Regions from separate parts of the Ensifer sp. Root558 genome, predicted to be linked through region 2. Evidence: riboswitches for the same ligand, from Rfam matches in the RefSeq annotation. Region 2 holds a riboswitch; the other holds the start of a gene.
The links. A riboswitch is a leader RNA that binds a small molecule or an ion and turns the genes downstream of it on or off. The one in region 2 is predicted to bind thiamine pyrophosphate.
Positions count from the first base shown of each region.

Region 1: it holds a riboswitch for thiamine pyrophosphate, as region 2 does, so the genes downstream of both, thiB (thiamine ABC transporter substrate binding subunit) here and thiC (phosphomethylpyrimidine synthase ThiC) in region 2, are expected to answer to the same signal.

Region 1 covers NZ_LMGC01000033.1:228,539-235,810, reverse strand. The annotation lists gene ASD63_RS25045 (MarR family transcriptional regulator) at 1-122, opposite strand, end outside; gene ASD63_RS25040 (ABC-F family ATP-binding cassette domain-containing protein) at 282-2,108, opposite strand; gene ASD63_RS25035 (thiamine diphosphokinase) at 2,112-2,762, opposite strand; gene ASD63_RS25030 (GNAT family N-acetyltransferase) at 2,847-3,332, opposite strand; TPP riboswitch at 3,468-3,586, shown strand; gene thiB (thiamine ABC transporter substrate binding subunit) at 3,638-4,666, shown strand; gene thiP (thiamine/thiamine pyrophosphate ABC transporter permease ThiP) at 4,674-6,299, shown strand; gene thiQ (thiamine ABC transporter ATP-binding protein) at 6,296-7,015, shown strand.
Region 2 covers NZ_LMGC01000037.1:120,336-127,607, forward strand. The annotation lists gene ASD63_RS36690 (hypothetical protein) at 147-680, opposite strand; gene thiC (phosphomethylpyrimidine synthase ThiC) at 1,136-2,959, opposite strand; TPP riboswitch at 3,050-3,178, opposite strand; gene ASD63_RS31600 (sigma-54 dependent transcriptional regulator) at 3,276-4,640, opposite strand; gene ASD63_RS31605 (ATP-binding protein) at 4,644-6,497, opposite strand; gene ASD63_RS31610 (dicarboxylate/amino acid:cation symporter) at 6,741-7,272, shown strand, end outside.

The DNA.
Region 1 (7,272 bases), on a different contig from region 2:
GCCTCGCCAGGCGTGATGCCCAGATCCATGGCATTAACCTTGCGGTCGAAGGCCCCGCGCAAGAGGCGCGAGACATCGGTCAGAAGCATTCCAATGGTTTCGGATTCTAGCTTGAAGGGCATCATGATCGTTCACAGGTGATATAATAAGTTTTACTTATCATACCCTGTGAAAACGTTCAACGCGGAAGGCCATCTTTCCCTTGCCAGTTTAACGGTAAAACTCGCAAGGATTCAACGTATTACCTTCGCAATCCCGCGCGGGACCGTCTTTGTTGTGTCTCAGCCCTCAAGCTCCTCGCGCAGCATTTCGAGCTCCAGCCATTCCTCTTCCATGCGAGCGAGGTCGGCACGCAGCTTTTCCAGCTCCTGCGCCAGCTTCGCAAAAGCATTTGGATCTTTTGTGAAAAGATTGGGGTCCGCCATCTTTTCTTCGCGCTTGGCAGCCTCGGCTTCCGCCTTGGCAATCTCTTTCGGCAGGTTTTCGAGCGCGAATTTCTGCTTGTAGGAAAGCTTACCCTTGGCAGCCTTCGGCGCTTCGGCGACAGGGGCCGCCGCCTCGGCCTTGGCCTTTTCCGCCTTCTCGGCCTTGCGCTTCTCCTCGATCGCGCCCTTGCGCTGCGCCATCATGTCGGAATAGCCGCCGGCATACTCGATCCAGCGTCCATCCGGCGCCTCCGGATTGGCCGGCGCAATCGTCGAGGTGACGGTGCGGTCGAGGAAGTCGCGATCGTGGCTGACGAGGATCACCGTTCCGGCAAAACCGGCGACGATCTCCTGCAGGAGGTCGAGCGTCTCGATGTCGAGGTCGTTGGTCGGCTCGTCGAGGATCAGAAGGTTGGTTGCGCGCGCGAGGATGCGCGCCAGCATCAGCCTTGCGCGCTCGCCGCCCGAAAGCTCGCGGATCGGGGTGCGCGCCTGCTCCGGCTGGAACAGGAAGTCCTTCATGTAGCCGGTGACGTGGCGCTGCTCGCCATTGACCAGCAGGTTGTCGCCGCGCCCGTCGGTCAGGTAGTGCGCCAGCGTTTCGTCGAGATTGAGGTCTTCGCGCTTCTGGTCAAGCGTCGCGATTTCGAGATTGGTGCCGAGCTTGACCGTACCCGTACCCGGTTCGATCTGCCCGGTCAGGATCTTCAGAAGCGTCGTCTTGCCGGCGCCGTTCGGGCCGACCAGACCGATGCGGTCGCCGCGGTGCACGCGGATCGAGAACGGCGCGACGATGGTACGCTCGCCATAGGCCTTGGTGACCTTCTCCGCCTCGATCACCAGCTTGCCCGATTCCTTGGCGTCGGCGGCCGTCGCCTGTACCGTTCCCTGCGGCCCCTTGTGGCCGCGATAGGTCGCCCGCATGGTCTGCAGCTCACCGAGGCGGCGCATGTTGCGCTTACGTCGTGCGGTCACGCCGTAGCGCAGCCAATGTTCCTCGCGCTCGATCGCTTTGCCGAGCTTGTGCTGCTCCAGCTCCTCGGCCTCCAGCACCTCGTCGCGCCAGGCCTCGAAATGGGCAAAGCCGCGGTCGAGCCGCCGCGACTGGCCACGGTCGAGCCAGACGGTCGCGGTCGAGACCTTTTCCAGGAAGCGCCGGTCGTGCGAGATCAGAACGAGCGCCGAACGGCTGCGGATCAGTTCGTCTTCCAGCCATTCGATCGTCGGCAGGTCGAGATGGTTGGTCGGCTCGTCGAGCAGCAGGATATCCGGCTCCGGCGCCATGACACGGGCAAGCGCCGCGCGACGCGCTTCGCCGCCCGAAAGGCGCTTCGGGTCTTCCTCGCCGGTCAACCCCAGGTGCTGCAGCAGATAGGCGACGCGATAGGGATCGTCACTCGGGCCGAGTCCTGCCTCGGCATAGGCCTGCACGGTGTCGTAGCCGTCGAAATCCGGCGCCTGGTGCAGATAGCGGATGGTCGCGGAGGGATGGCGGAAGATTTCGCCCGACTGCGCCTCGGCCAGACCCGCGGCAATCTTCATCAGCGTCGACTTGCCCGAGCCGTTGCGGCCGACAAGACAGATGCGGTCGCCCGGTTCGACTTGAAAATTGGCGCCGGCTAGCAGCGGCGCGCCACCGAAGGTGAGGAAGATGTCGTCGAGTTTCAGAATGGGAGGCGCCAAGGCTCAGGCTCCGGAAAGATCATAGGGGCGGGCGAGAACAATGGCGCGACCGCTCTGGAGAGTGAAGCGAAGGGGACCCTCCGCAACGTTGGAAACGGTTCGGGACGAGCCGAACGGCAAGGTGAAATCGTCGAGCGGATAGCGCGCATTGACGATCGAAAGACCGGTAAGCTCGGTCAACCCGAGCACCGAGAAGAGGCAGCCCTTCGGCAAATCAAGGTCGAGCGAGCCGGCCAGCAGCGGATAGGCCTCTTCCTCGCCCGAGGTCATCAACACGGAAAGGCCACGCTCGGCAAGGGCAACAGCATGCAGCAGGTGCATGAAGGCGTGATCACTGCGGGTGCCGCCGAGTGCGCCGGCGAAAATCAGGCGGTCGGCTCCACGCGACAGCGCCGCCTCGACCGCGATCTCCCCGTCCGTCGCGGCCTTCGCCGCCGGATAGGGCTCGCGCGGGACGGAGGCGTAGTCCGCAAGAAGGGCTTCCTCGGTCGAGTCGAAATCACCGACCCAGACATCCGGCACGATGCCGAGCAATCGGGCATGGCGCATGCCGCCGTCAGCCGCAATGAAGCGACTTGCGGCCAGCTGGTGAGCCAGCCGGTCGGTCAGCGAAAGGGCGCCGCCAAGCAGAATGGTGAAGGTCGATCGAGACATGGCAAAGCCCATAGCGCAAAGGACCGCCGAAGGAAAACGAAGAAAACCGTCGAACGAGCGGTTCTCGATATTTTGGTCAGACCATCAATGCCCCTCGGGCACCGGATCGGGGAAAAGCATGCCGGCATAAATGCCGGGGGTCGAATCCGGAATTTCGACGGCGCCGGCCACCCGCTCGTAGAACTTCGCCGGCCCGACGCCGCCGATAATCGCGTAGCCATAGCCGGCCTCGCGCATCGCCGTGAGGCTTGCAAGCAGAAGCGCCTCACCGATCCCCTGCCCGCGCATGCTTTCGTCGACGCCGGTCGGACCGAAGAAGCCGAGTGCCGTTACGTCGTGGCAGGAAAAGCCGACGATCTTTCCGTCATGGACAGCGACGTGCATGCGCGTAGGGGTGGAGGAAAAGGCGGCTTCCGCCTCGCCCGCCCATCCGGCACCGAAAGTCCTTTCGATCCAGGAAACAACCAGGCGGCGCTCCGGCGCCATGGCGCGGCGAATGCTGATGCCAAGGCCAAGCTTCGACTGAGGTTCAGCCGGCAGGGCATAAAGTCGAACAAGCATATCGGGCATGACATTTCCTCCTCGCTGCCGTTGTGTAGCGCAGTTGGCGGCATACGCAAACACGAGCCATTGTGCTGGCCAAGCGTCCCCTTGCTTCGCCGTAAACATCGCTTGCCATGGGACCGAGGCAGCGGTAAATCTCTTGCCGCTCTAACGGGGTGCCTCCCGACCGCATTGCGGCCGGAGGCTGAGAGGCGTCAAAACGCCAACCCGCGGAACCTGATCCGGCTCATACCGGCGGAGGGATTAGACGCGATCGGATCGATACGCCCTTTTCCCATGCAACAACGAACTTTGGGAGAGAGGTCCTCGCCATGTCCAATTCATCGCAACTTAAATTCTTTAGCCGGCTAGCCCTTGCGACGGCCGCGAGCCTTGTTTTCTCCGGCGCCGCGACCGCCGCCGACAAGACGCTGACGGTGTACACCTATGAGAGCTTCATCACCGAATGGGGCCCGGGCGCCAAGGTCGCAGAAGCCTTCGAGAAGACCTGCGAATGCAAGGTCAACTATGTCGGCGTGGCCGACGGCGTCGAGTTGCTCACCCGCCTGAAGCTCGAAGGCGAGGCTTCCAAGGCCGACATCGTGCTTGGCCTCGACACCAACCTCGTTGCGGAAGCCAAAGCAACGGGCTTCTTCGTGCCGCACGGCGTCGAGGCAACCGGCGTCACCGTTCCCGGCAACTTCTCGGACGACACGTTCCTGCCCTATGACTACGGCCACTTCGCCGTCGTCTACGACACCGAGACGCTGAAGACGCCGCCGAAGAGCCTGAAGGAGCTGGTGGAAGGCGATCCGTCGCAGAAGATCGTCATCGAGGATCCGCGTACGTCGACGCCGGGCCTCGGCCTCCTGCTCTGGGTCAAGGCCGTCTATGGCGATGAGGCGGGTGCCGCCTGGACGAAGCTGAAGGACCGCGTTCTGACCGTCACCCCCGGCTGGTCGGAAGCCTATGGCCTCTTCACCAAGGGCGAGGCGCCGATGGTGCTGTCCTACACCACGTCGCCGGCCTACCACATGGTCGCGGAAAACACCGAGCGCTACCAGGCCGCTGCCTTCTCCGAAGGGCACTACATCCAGATCGAAGTCGCCGGCATGACCAAGAACGCCAAGGAGCCGGAACTGGCAAAGCAGTTCCTCGCCTTCATGACCGGTCCGGACTTCCAGTCGATCATCCCGACGACGAACTGGATGATGCCGGTCGCAGCGACCAAGGAGCCGCTGCCGGACGCCTTCAATAAGCTGGTCAAGCCGGAAAACACCTTCCTCCTGCCCTCGGAGGAAGTCGCCAAGAACCGCAAGGCCTGGATCGACGAATGGCTTGCCGCCATGAGCAAGAACTGAGGCCGGATTGTTCGCACTGCGCGAAAATCGCATGACAGTGGTCGCCGGGGCAGCCTGCCTCGGCGTCTTCGTCCTTTTCGTCGGTCTTGCGATCGTCGCCTTGCTGAGCCTGACGGGCGGCGCAAGCGACGATGCGCTGTTTGACGCCTACATCTGGCGCGTCACCCGCTTCACGCTGCTGCAGGCGACCCTCTCGACGTTGCTGTCGGTGCTCTTTGCCATCCCCGTCGCCCGGGCGCTGGCGCGACGGCCGCAGTTCCCCGGCCGCATCTGGCTGCTGCGCTTGATGGCGCTGCCACTCGGACTGCCGGTTCTGGTTGGCGCACTCGGGCTGATCGAGATCTGGGGGCGGCAGGGTTTCCTCAATTCCGGCCTGCGCTGGCTCGGCCTCGCGCAGCCCGTCAGCATTTACGGCCTGTTCGGCATCCTGCTTGCCCACGTCTTCTTCAACATGCCGCTTGCGGCGCGCCTGTTCCTGGCCGGGCTCGAACGCATCCCCGCCGAATACTGGCGCAGCGCCGCCAATCTCGGCATGCCGTCACGGGCACTCTTTCGCTTCATCGAATGGCCCGTCCTGCGCGGCCTCCTGCCGGGTGCCGCCGGCCTCGTCTTCATGCTCTGCGCCACCAGCTTCACCCTCGTGCTGACGCTCGGCGGCGGGCCTGCGGCCAGCACAATCGAAGTGGCGATCTACCAGGCGCTGCGTTTCGATTTCGATCCGCCGCGCGCGATCGCGCTGTCAGCCCTGCAGATCGCCATGACCGGCCTGCTGCTGCTCCTGCTTCGTCATCTGGCGACCGAGCCGGAAGAGGGCATGACCGGTGGCCGCACCGTGCGCCGTTTCGATGGCGCGTCAAGGATCGCGCGCCTGAGTGATGGCACCTGGATCACGCTTGCCTTTCTGTTTCTCGGCGCGCCGCTGGTCGCGGTTCTCATCTCCGGACTCGAAGCCGATCTGCTGAAGCTCGCCCGCGATCCGGCGGTGCACCGGGCGCTGCTGACGAGTGCGGCAATCGCGCTCGCCTCGGCACTCGCCTCCGTCACCATGGCAGCCGTGATGATCCGGGCGGCGGCAACCGCCACCGCGCCGCGTCACGCGACGTCGCTCTCCCACGGCTTTGCCGGTGCCATCGGTGCCAGCACCTCGCTGATCCTCTTGGTGCCGCCGGTGGTGCTGGGCGCCGGATGGTTCCTGCTTTTGCGTCCCTTCGGTGACGTCGCGCGCTTTGCACCCGCCATCGTCGTTGCGATCAACGCGCTGATGGCGCTGCCCTTCGTCCACCGCACCCTCGCGCCGGCAATGGCGACCCATGCGGCACGGTCCGAACGGCTGACGGCAAGCCTTGGCATTCGTGGTTTTGATCGTCTGCGATGGATCGACTTTCCGGCGCTGCGCAAGCCGCTATTGATGGCCCTTTCCTTCGCCATGGCGCTGTCGCTTGGCGACCTCGGCGCCGTCGCCCTCTTCGGCAGCCAAGACATGGTGACGCTGCCGTGGCTGCTCTATAGCCGTATGGGGAGCTACCGCACCGCCGACGCCGCCGGTCTCGCCCTTTTCCTCGGGCTTCTCTGCCTGATATTCACCATCCTCGGCACGGCCAATGACAGCCGGCCGGAAGGACGCAAAGCATGATCGATCCCGTTCCCGCGATAGAGTTGCGCGATGTCGAGGTCCGTTTCGAAACGGCCAAGCTCACCTTCGATTGCACCATCGCCAAGGGGGGCATCGTCGCCGTCGCCGGTGCCTCGGGTTCCGGCAAATCGACGCTGCTCCACCTCATTGCCGGGTTCGAGGATCCCGATCGCGGCGAGGTGCGCATTCTCGGCGAGAACGTTGCCGATCGGGCGCCGTCGGAACGGCCGGTCTCGATGATCTTCCAGGACAACAACCTCTTCGCCCATCTCGACGTCGCGACCAACATCGGCCTCGGCATCGACCCGGCGCTTCGGTTGAGCGCAACCGACCGCGAGAAGATTGAAGACGCGCTTCGCCGCGTCGGGCTCGAAGGCTTCGGGAAAAGGCTGCCGCCGACGCTTTCAGGCGGCGAGCGCCAGCGCGTCGCCCTCGCCCGCGCGCTTGTGCGAAAGCGCCCCCTGCTACTGCTCGACGAGCCCTTCGCAGCGCTTGATCCCGGCATGCGCGCCAGCATGCGCTCGCTCCTGCGGCAACTGCACGCGGAGGAAGGCAACACGATCCTGGTGATCACGCACCATCCCGAAGACGTGAAGGCCCTGGCCGACGGCGTGCTTTTTCTCGACCAGGGGCGTATCATCGCAAACGACAGCCTCGACCGCTTCCTGGCGCGGCGGGACAATGCGGCGATCGACCGCTTTCTCGGCAATACTTGAAGGACGGATCGGATTCTCCACGCCCTTGGCCGATTGCCACAATTTGACCGCGGCGCCATGCGACGCGCGAAATATCCGGCAAGGCGCGAATATTCCCGCATCCGTTGCCGTGATACCACGGGGCAACTATTTCTACCGAGACAAACTAGGCAGGTGGCGCTGAAATCAGATACAGCAAGACCAGGACTGAGAGGTCGCGGCAGAGCAACGCTGCCGGGCTGAAAAAGTAGGACTTTCAACGCTGTCGTTCCACTTGT
Region 2 (7,272 bases):
CGCGTTCGTTGATCGAACGGGATCGATAGCGCGCCTCCCGCTGCTCCGTCATGCCAGGGCTTGGCCCAAGCATCCAGGCGCAGACGCTTCTATGTCTGCGATAAACAGCACACGGCATCCTTCGGCGCGACGAAGCAGACATCTCTTCAGGGCTCTGTTCTGGTGTGACCCGCGCTTTTGCGGGATCCCGCATCGCTCTTCTGCCGGGTGGAAGACTCTGGCCCGCTCCCCTCGGGAGGCTCTTCCGGTGTCCGGCGAAAAAGATTGAGGAAACTGCTGCCGCCGTGCCATACGCTGCCGGTTGGTCCGTAATCCCGCCCGTCGCGCGATGAGGATGAGTGGCGCTCGCTGTCTCCGCCGCTCAGGCCGCTTCCGTCGATGACGCCGCCTCCACCGCCAGCCCCGGTCCCGCCGGGCTCGCCGCCCACGCCGCTACCATCGCCGGAGCCCCAATCGCCGCCACCCTCTGTGCCGTTGCTTCCGCCGCTCCCGACGTTTTCGCTACCTTGGTCGCTGCCGCCCGCGGCACCTTCACCATTCGTGCCGCCGGCATCGGCGTCGTCCGCATGGGCAGCGGAAATCCAGGAAAGGCCCGCGGCAAAGCCCCGGTCACCGTTGAGGCGCGGCAGATCTCCGCCGAATGCTGCAAGGGCTCCTATGGACAAGGCCGTCAGTCTCAACAGGCATGTCCTCAAGTCATTCTCCTTGTGCAAACGGCGTTCTTGCGTCGTCCTGCAGGACTTTTGCGCGGGTACAGTTCGGCTGCCCGCCGCGAATGAATTTCGCCGACAGCGACTTTTGCGTGCGCCTTGCATATCGTTCAATCGATGTGGGGACAAGCTATTGGGGGGACGGGCGACACGGAGCGCAAGGTGCGGGCCTCTGGCGGCGGCCACGACATACAGATGATCGCCCTCATCGCTGAGGCGTCGCGAGAGGGACAGAGGACGTTGCATGTTTGTTGATTGAACGGGGTCGTTGGCGCGCCTCCCACCCTCCGTCATGCTCGGCTCAAGCCCAAGCATGACGGAGGAGGAGAGCCTTGGCGATCGCCGCTTCCGCTTCCGAGGCGGGAGGCGCAGCCCTGAGTGAACTGAAGGGGCCGTGACTGGCCCCTTCAACGAATCTCTGTCGTCTACTCGGCCGCGCCAGCCGCCCCTTCCACCGGCATATAGAGGTCGCCGCCCTCGCGGTATTTCGCGGCCATTGCCTCCAGGCCTTCCTTCTGCGCTTCTGCGCGGATGTCGTGCGAGATCCGCATCGAGCAGAATTTCGGGCCGCACATGGAGCAGAAATGCGCGACCTTGTGCGCTTCCTTCGGCAGTGTCTCGTCGTGGAAGTTACGGGCCGTCTCCGGGTCGAGCGAGAGGTTGAACTGGTCCTCCCAGCGGAATTCGAAGCGCGCGCGCGACAGCGCGTCGTCGCGCACCTGGGCGGCCGGATGGCCCTTGGCGAGATCGGCGGCATGGGCGGCGATCTTGTAGGTGATGACGCCGACCTTGACGTCGTTGCGATCGGGAAGACCGAGATGCTCCTTCGGCGTGACGTAGCAGAGCATGGCGGTGCCGAACCAGCCGATCATCGCCGCGCCGATGCCCGACGTGATGTGGTCGTAGCCGGGCGCAATGTCCGTCGTCAGCGGTCCGAGCGTGTAGAACGGCGCCTCGCCGCAGACGGCGAGTTGCTTGTCCATGTTCTCCTTGATCTTGTGCATCGGCACGTGGCCGGGGCCTTCGATCATCACCTGACAATCCTTGGCCCAGGCGATCTTGGTGAGCTCGCCGAGCGTTTCGAGTTCGGCGAATTGTGCCGCGTCGTTGGCATCGGCGATCGAGCCGGGGCGCAGGCCGTCGCCGAGCGAGAAGGAGACGTCATAGGCGCGGCAGATGTCGCAGATTTCCTCGAAATGCTCGTAAAGGAAGCTCTCGCGATGGTGATGCAGACACCACTTGGCCATGATCGAGCCGCCGCGCGAAACGATGCCGGTGACGCGATCGACGGTGAGCGGGATGTAGTGCAGCCGGACGCCGGCATGGATGGTGAAATAGTCGACGCCCTGTTCGGCCTGCTCGATCAGCGTGTCGCGATAGACTTCCCAGGTGAGGTCCTCGGCAATGCCGTTGACCTTTTCCAGCGCCTGGTAAAGCGGCACGGTGCCGATCGGAACCGGCGAGTTGCGGATGATCCATTCGCGGATGTTGTGAATGTTGCGGCCGGTCGAAAGGTCCATGACGGTGTCGGCGCCCCAGCGCGTCGCCCAGACCATCTTTTCGACCTCTTCCGCCATCGACGAGGTGACGGCGGAGTTGCCGATATTGGCGTTGATCTTCACCAGAAAATTCCGGCCGATAATCATCGGCTCGGATTCCGGGTGATTGATGTTGGCAGGCAGGATCGCCCGGCCGCTGGCGATTTCCTGGCGCACGAATTCGGGTGTCACGTGATCGGGGATGTGGGCGCCGAAGCTCTCGCCGTCGCGGACTTTCGCACGCGCCGCGTCGCGGCCGAGATTTTCGCGGATCGCCACGAACTCCATTTCCGGCGTGATGATGCCGGCGCGGGCATAGGCAAGCTGGGTCACTGCGCGGCCGCCCGTGGCCTTCAGCGGCGCATGCTGGAACGGGAAGGTCGGTGTCAGCCTGTCGCCGCTCACAAAGCCGTTGTCCTCGGGGCGGACCACGCGTCCCTCATAGGTTTCCACATCGCCGCGGTCGACGATCCAGTTGCGGCGCAGCCGCGGCAGGCCGTCCTCGATGCGGATCTCGGCGTCGTCGGCGGTGTAGGCGCCGGAGGAATCATAGACCGTAACCGGTTGCTCGCCCGACGTCGGGTGGAGCGCAATCTCGCGCATCGGCACGCGGATATCCGGATGAAGCACGCCCGGCTTGTGGATCTTGCGGGAGGCCGGAAGCGGTCCTTGCGTGACCGTGAGGGCTGCGGGTTTGGTGGCAATATTCATGACGAGGCTCCAAGTTTGCAATTGGAGACCCAGTTCTGATGCCGGAAAGATGAAAGACGCTCCGCCAGATGCTGGACGCACGGAATCCTGGCTTCGATATCTGCACCGTCCCTACGCCAGTATGAACTGGATCAGGTTCAACGGGTCACTGCGCCACAGCCGGCAAGCCGGCCATCCAGCAGAATCTCAGCCCCTTGCGGGACCCCCCTGGTGAATGCCTAGATCATAGCCATCGATCGGCCCGGGTCGTCAAGCGTGAATTCGCCTGCCGACAAAGATGCACCTATTGCGTGTGGTGACGGATTCGGGTTTGACGCTAGCGGCCGGCCTTTTCCGGTGCGGCCCGCTCGGCGTAATCGGCACGGTTGATGCCGTGGCGCTGGAGCTTGTCGTAGAATGTCTTGCGCGGAATGCCGAGCGCCTCGATCGTCGCCTTGACGTCGCCGCGCTGAGCCCGCAACACCTCTTTCAGGATCTCCGCCTCGTAGCGTTCGAGCCGTTCCGGGAGCGCAAATCCAGGCTGTTCGGCGGGCGCAATCGGCTGTCCCAGCGGACCTTCGACACCAAGCGCCACGCGTTCTGCAAAGTGCGAGAGCTCGCGCACATTGCCCGGCCAGGCATGCGTCATCAGATGTCTCTGCACGGCCGATGTGACCACAGGCGCGTCGCGCTTGAAGCGCTCGGCCGCCCGGGTCAGGAAGTGCGAGAAGAGCAGCGGGATATCGTCTCGGCGTTCGCGCAGCGGTGGGATCGACAGCGTTACGACATTCAATCTAAAGTAGAGGTCTTCCCGGAAATCGCCGCGCTGCGCCGGGTCGCCAAGATCGATTTTGGCAGCCGCGATGACGCGGATATCGACCGGACGAACCTGGTTGGTGCCAAGCGGCGTGATTTCGCGCGCTTCCAGAACGCGCAGCATCTTCACTTGAGTCGCCGGTGGCATCGCCTCGATCTCGTCGAGGAACAGCGTGCCGCCGCTCGCATGCTCGATCCGGCCGATGCGCTTCTTCAAGGCGCCGGTGAAGGCGCCCTGTTCGTGGCCGAAGAGTTCGCTTTCGATCACCGTTTCGGGCAGCGCCCCGCAATTCAGCGCCACGAAGTTGCCGTTGCGGCGTCGGCTCCAATTGTGGAGCAGCGTCGCCACCACCTCCTTGCCGCTGCCCGTCTCGCCGGCGACGAGCACGTCGACATCGGTATCGGCAATGTGCCGGATCGTCTGGCGCAAACGTTCCATGACCGGCGTCTGGCCGATCAGCGGCAGGCTGTCGCCGGCCGTCTCGGCGGCCCGTTTCAGCGCGCGGTTTTCCATCACGAGCCGGCGTTTTTCCAGCGCGCGATGCACGCTCTGCACCAGCCGGTCGGCGGCAAAGGGTTTGGGGATGAAGTCGTAGACGCCATCCTGCAGCGCCTGCACTGCCATCGGGATGTCGCCATGGCCGGTCACCAGGATCACCGGCAGATCCGCGTCGAAAGCTTCGATGCGGCGGAAGAAGGCGAGGCCGTCGATGCCCGGCATGCGGATATCGCTGACGACGACTCCGTCGAAATTCGCATCCAGCGTCTTCAACGCTTCGGCAGCGCTGGCAAAAGGGGTAACGGCGAGGCCGGCGAGTTCCAGCGTCTGCGTCATCGCCTTGCGCAGATGGTTGTCGTCGTCGACGAGATAGACGGTCGGCTGCATCGCTCAGGCCCTCTTCAGGCGAACCGTGAAGACGGTGCCCCTGTCGCTGGTTTCGACGGTGATATCGCCGCCATAGTCGGCGACGATCTCCTTGGAGATGGCAAGGCCGAGGCCGAGCCCTTCATCCTTCGAGGTGTTGAACGGCGTGAACAGATCCTCGTGGATGTGCAGGGGAATGCCTGGGCCGTTATCGGCAACGACGAGCAAAACCGTCCCGGACGGGCTGTCCTCGCAGCGCACGCGGATCTCGGCGTCGCTGCGCGTGCCGAGCGCTTCCAGGGCATTTTGCAAAAGGTTGATCAGCACCTGCTCGAGCCGGATGCGGCTGCCGAGGACGCTGAGGCCATTTTCCGGGAGGTCGATGACGATCGAATCCATGCGGCCGGCAAAGCGGCTGCGCAGCAGCATCATCGCCCCCTCGATCACGTCGCGCATGGGCGTCGGCTCGGCGACGAAGCGGCCCTTGCGAGCGAAGCTTCTGAGTTCGTCGGTGATGGTGCCGACCCGATCGGTCAGTTCGGCGATGCTGACAAGGTTCTCGACCGCGGTCTGCTGCTGGCCGCGTTCGAGGAAGGTGCGGGCGTTGTCGGCATAGGCGCGGATGGTCGCGACCGGCTGGTTGATCTCGTGGGCGACGCCGGCCGCCACCTGGCCAAGGATCGCCAGCCGGTTCGCCTGAACCAGTTCCTGCTGCACCGCCTGCAGCTTCTCGCCGGTACGCCGGTGGTCGGCGATCTCCGTTTCGAGATGATCGCGGGCAAGGCTGAGGTCATGTGTGCGCTCCGCCACGCGGGTCTCCAGCTCGTCGCGCGCGGCGCGATCGCGCGCAGACACCAGTGCCAGCGTCTGGCGGCGGCGCAGGAGGACCGCGGTAAAAGCGAGCAGCGGTGCGAGGAGGGCCAGGGCAATCAGCCGGGCCTCGCGGGTTGCCGCCGAGATCGCGCCATCGAGCGGTGCTAGCTGCTCCAGCCGCCAGCTGGTGGTCGGAACCATGGTTTCGACCCGGAGGAACCGACGTTCGCTGTCGCCCGGCAACAGTGCGCGCAACTCGCTGGAGCCATCGCTGGTCGGCTCGATGTCGCGGAAGGGCAGCGGCAGCAGCGAGGCATCGCCAAATTGCAGGCTGTCGCGGATGGCGGCGACGCGGTCGCGTGGAATTGTTCTGGTCGTCATGAAGCGCCAGGAGGGGAAGCTGGTGATCAGCACGATGCCGCGCCGGTCGGTGACGTAGACCGGCTTGCCGGAGGCGAGCCATTCGGCTTCCACATCGTCGAATTCGAGCTTGGCGACGACGACGCCGATCGGGCCGTCAGGACCCTGGACCCGACGCGAAATGTAGAGGCCCGGCCGCTTGCTGACGTTGCCCATGGCGAAATGCTCGGCCTTGCCGTCGCGCATCGCCATGCGGAAATATTCGCGGAAGGCATAGTCGTTGCCGACGAAACTCGTCGGCTCGCGCCAGTTGCTGGCAGCGACGGCGACGCCATCAGGGCCGATCACGTAGATGACAGCGGCGTCCGTGTTGGTCGCCAGCGCCTGCAGCTTCTCGTTCAGCCGTTGCAGCGCCTCTGTGCCGCGGGTCGAAAGGGCTGCCATCACCTCGACATCGTCGGCCAGCACCAGCGGCGTCGAGCGTTGGCGTTCGAGTACGGCGCGCAGCAGCGAGGCCTTCAGATTGGCATCGATCCGGCTTTGGGCATCGACAGTTTCGAGCGCCTGGCTTCGGCCGTACTCGCCGGCAAGCAGGAGCGCGGCGACAAGCAGCGCGACGGCAAGGCCGGCAAAGACCAGCCAGGTGCGGCGCATCGACTGGTCGAGATCTGCCGGATTGAGGGGGGCGGACAGGGCGTTGAACATGGCCCAATTGTGCATTTTTTCGCTCAGTCTTCCAGACGGCTTGTGCGGAAATCCGCTCAACTCTTTGTGCGCACCGAGCCGCCTGCACAAAACATCCTCATCAATTCAAAGGCTTGGTTCCTGCCGCGGCCAACTGGCACGACCGTTGCAAATGACATCCTCATGACAGCCCGCGCTGTCGCGCATCGGAAATTGACCCGGGAGGCCCGGCATGACGCCGGACTGGGTCCAGTGGAGGATCTCATGATTATCGAACAATCCGCGGAACCGCGCGGCAAGACACCTTTCTATCGCCATCTCTATGTCCAGGTTCTGGTTGCGATCGCCGCCGGCATCCTGCTCGGCCATTTCTATCCGTCGCTCGGCACCGAGCTGAAGCCGCTCGGCGACGCCTTCATCCGTCTCGTCAAGATGATCATCGCGCCGGTCATCTTCCTGACAGTCGCGACCGGCATCGCCGGCATGACCGATCTTGCCAAGGTCGGCCGCGTCGCCGGCAAGGCGATGATCTATTTCCTCACGTTTTCGACGCTCGCGCTGATCATCGGCCTGATCGTCGCCAATGTCGTCCAGCCGGGCGCCGGCATGCACATCGATCCGGCCTCGCTCGACGTCAAGGCGGTGACCACCTATGCCGAAAAGGCGCATGAGCAGACGATCACCGGCTTCCTGATGGGCATCATCCCGACGACGCTCGTCGGCGCCTTTGCCGATGGCGACATCCTGCAGGTGTTGTTCATCTCCGTGCTCTTCGGTCTGTCGCTTGCCATGGTCG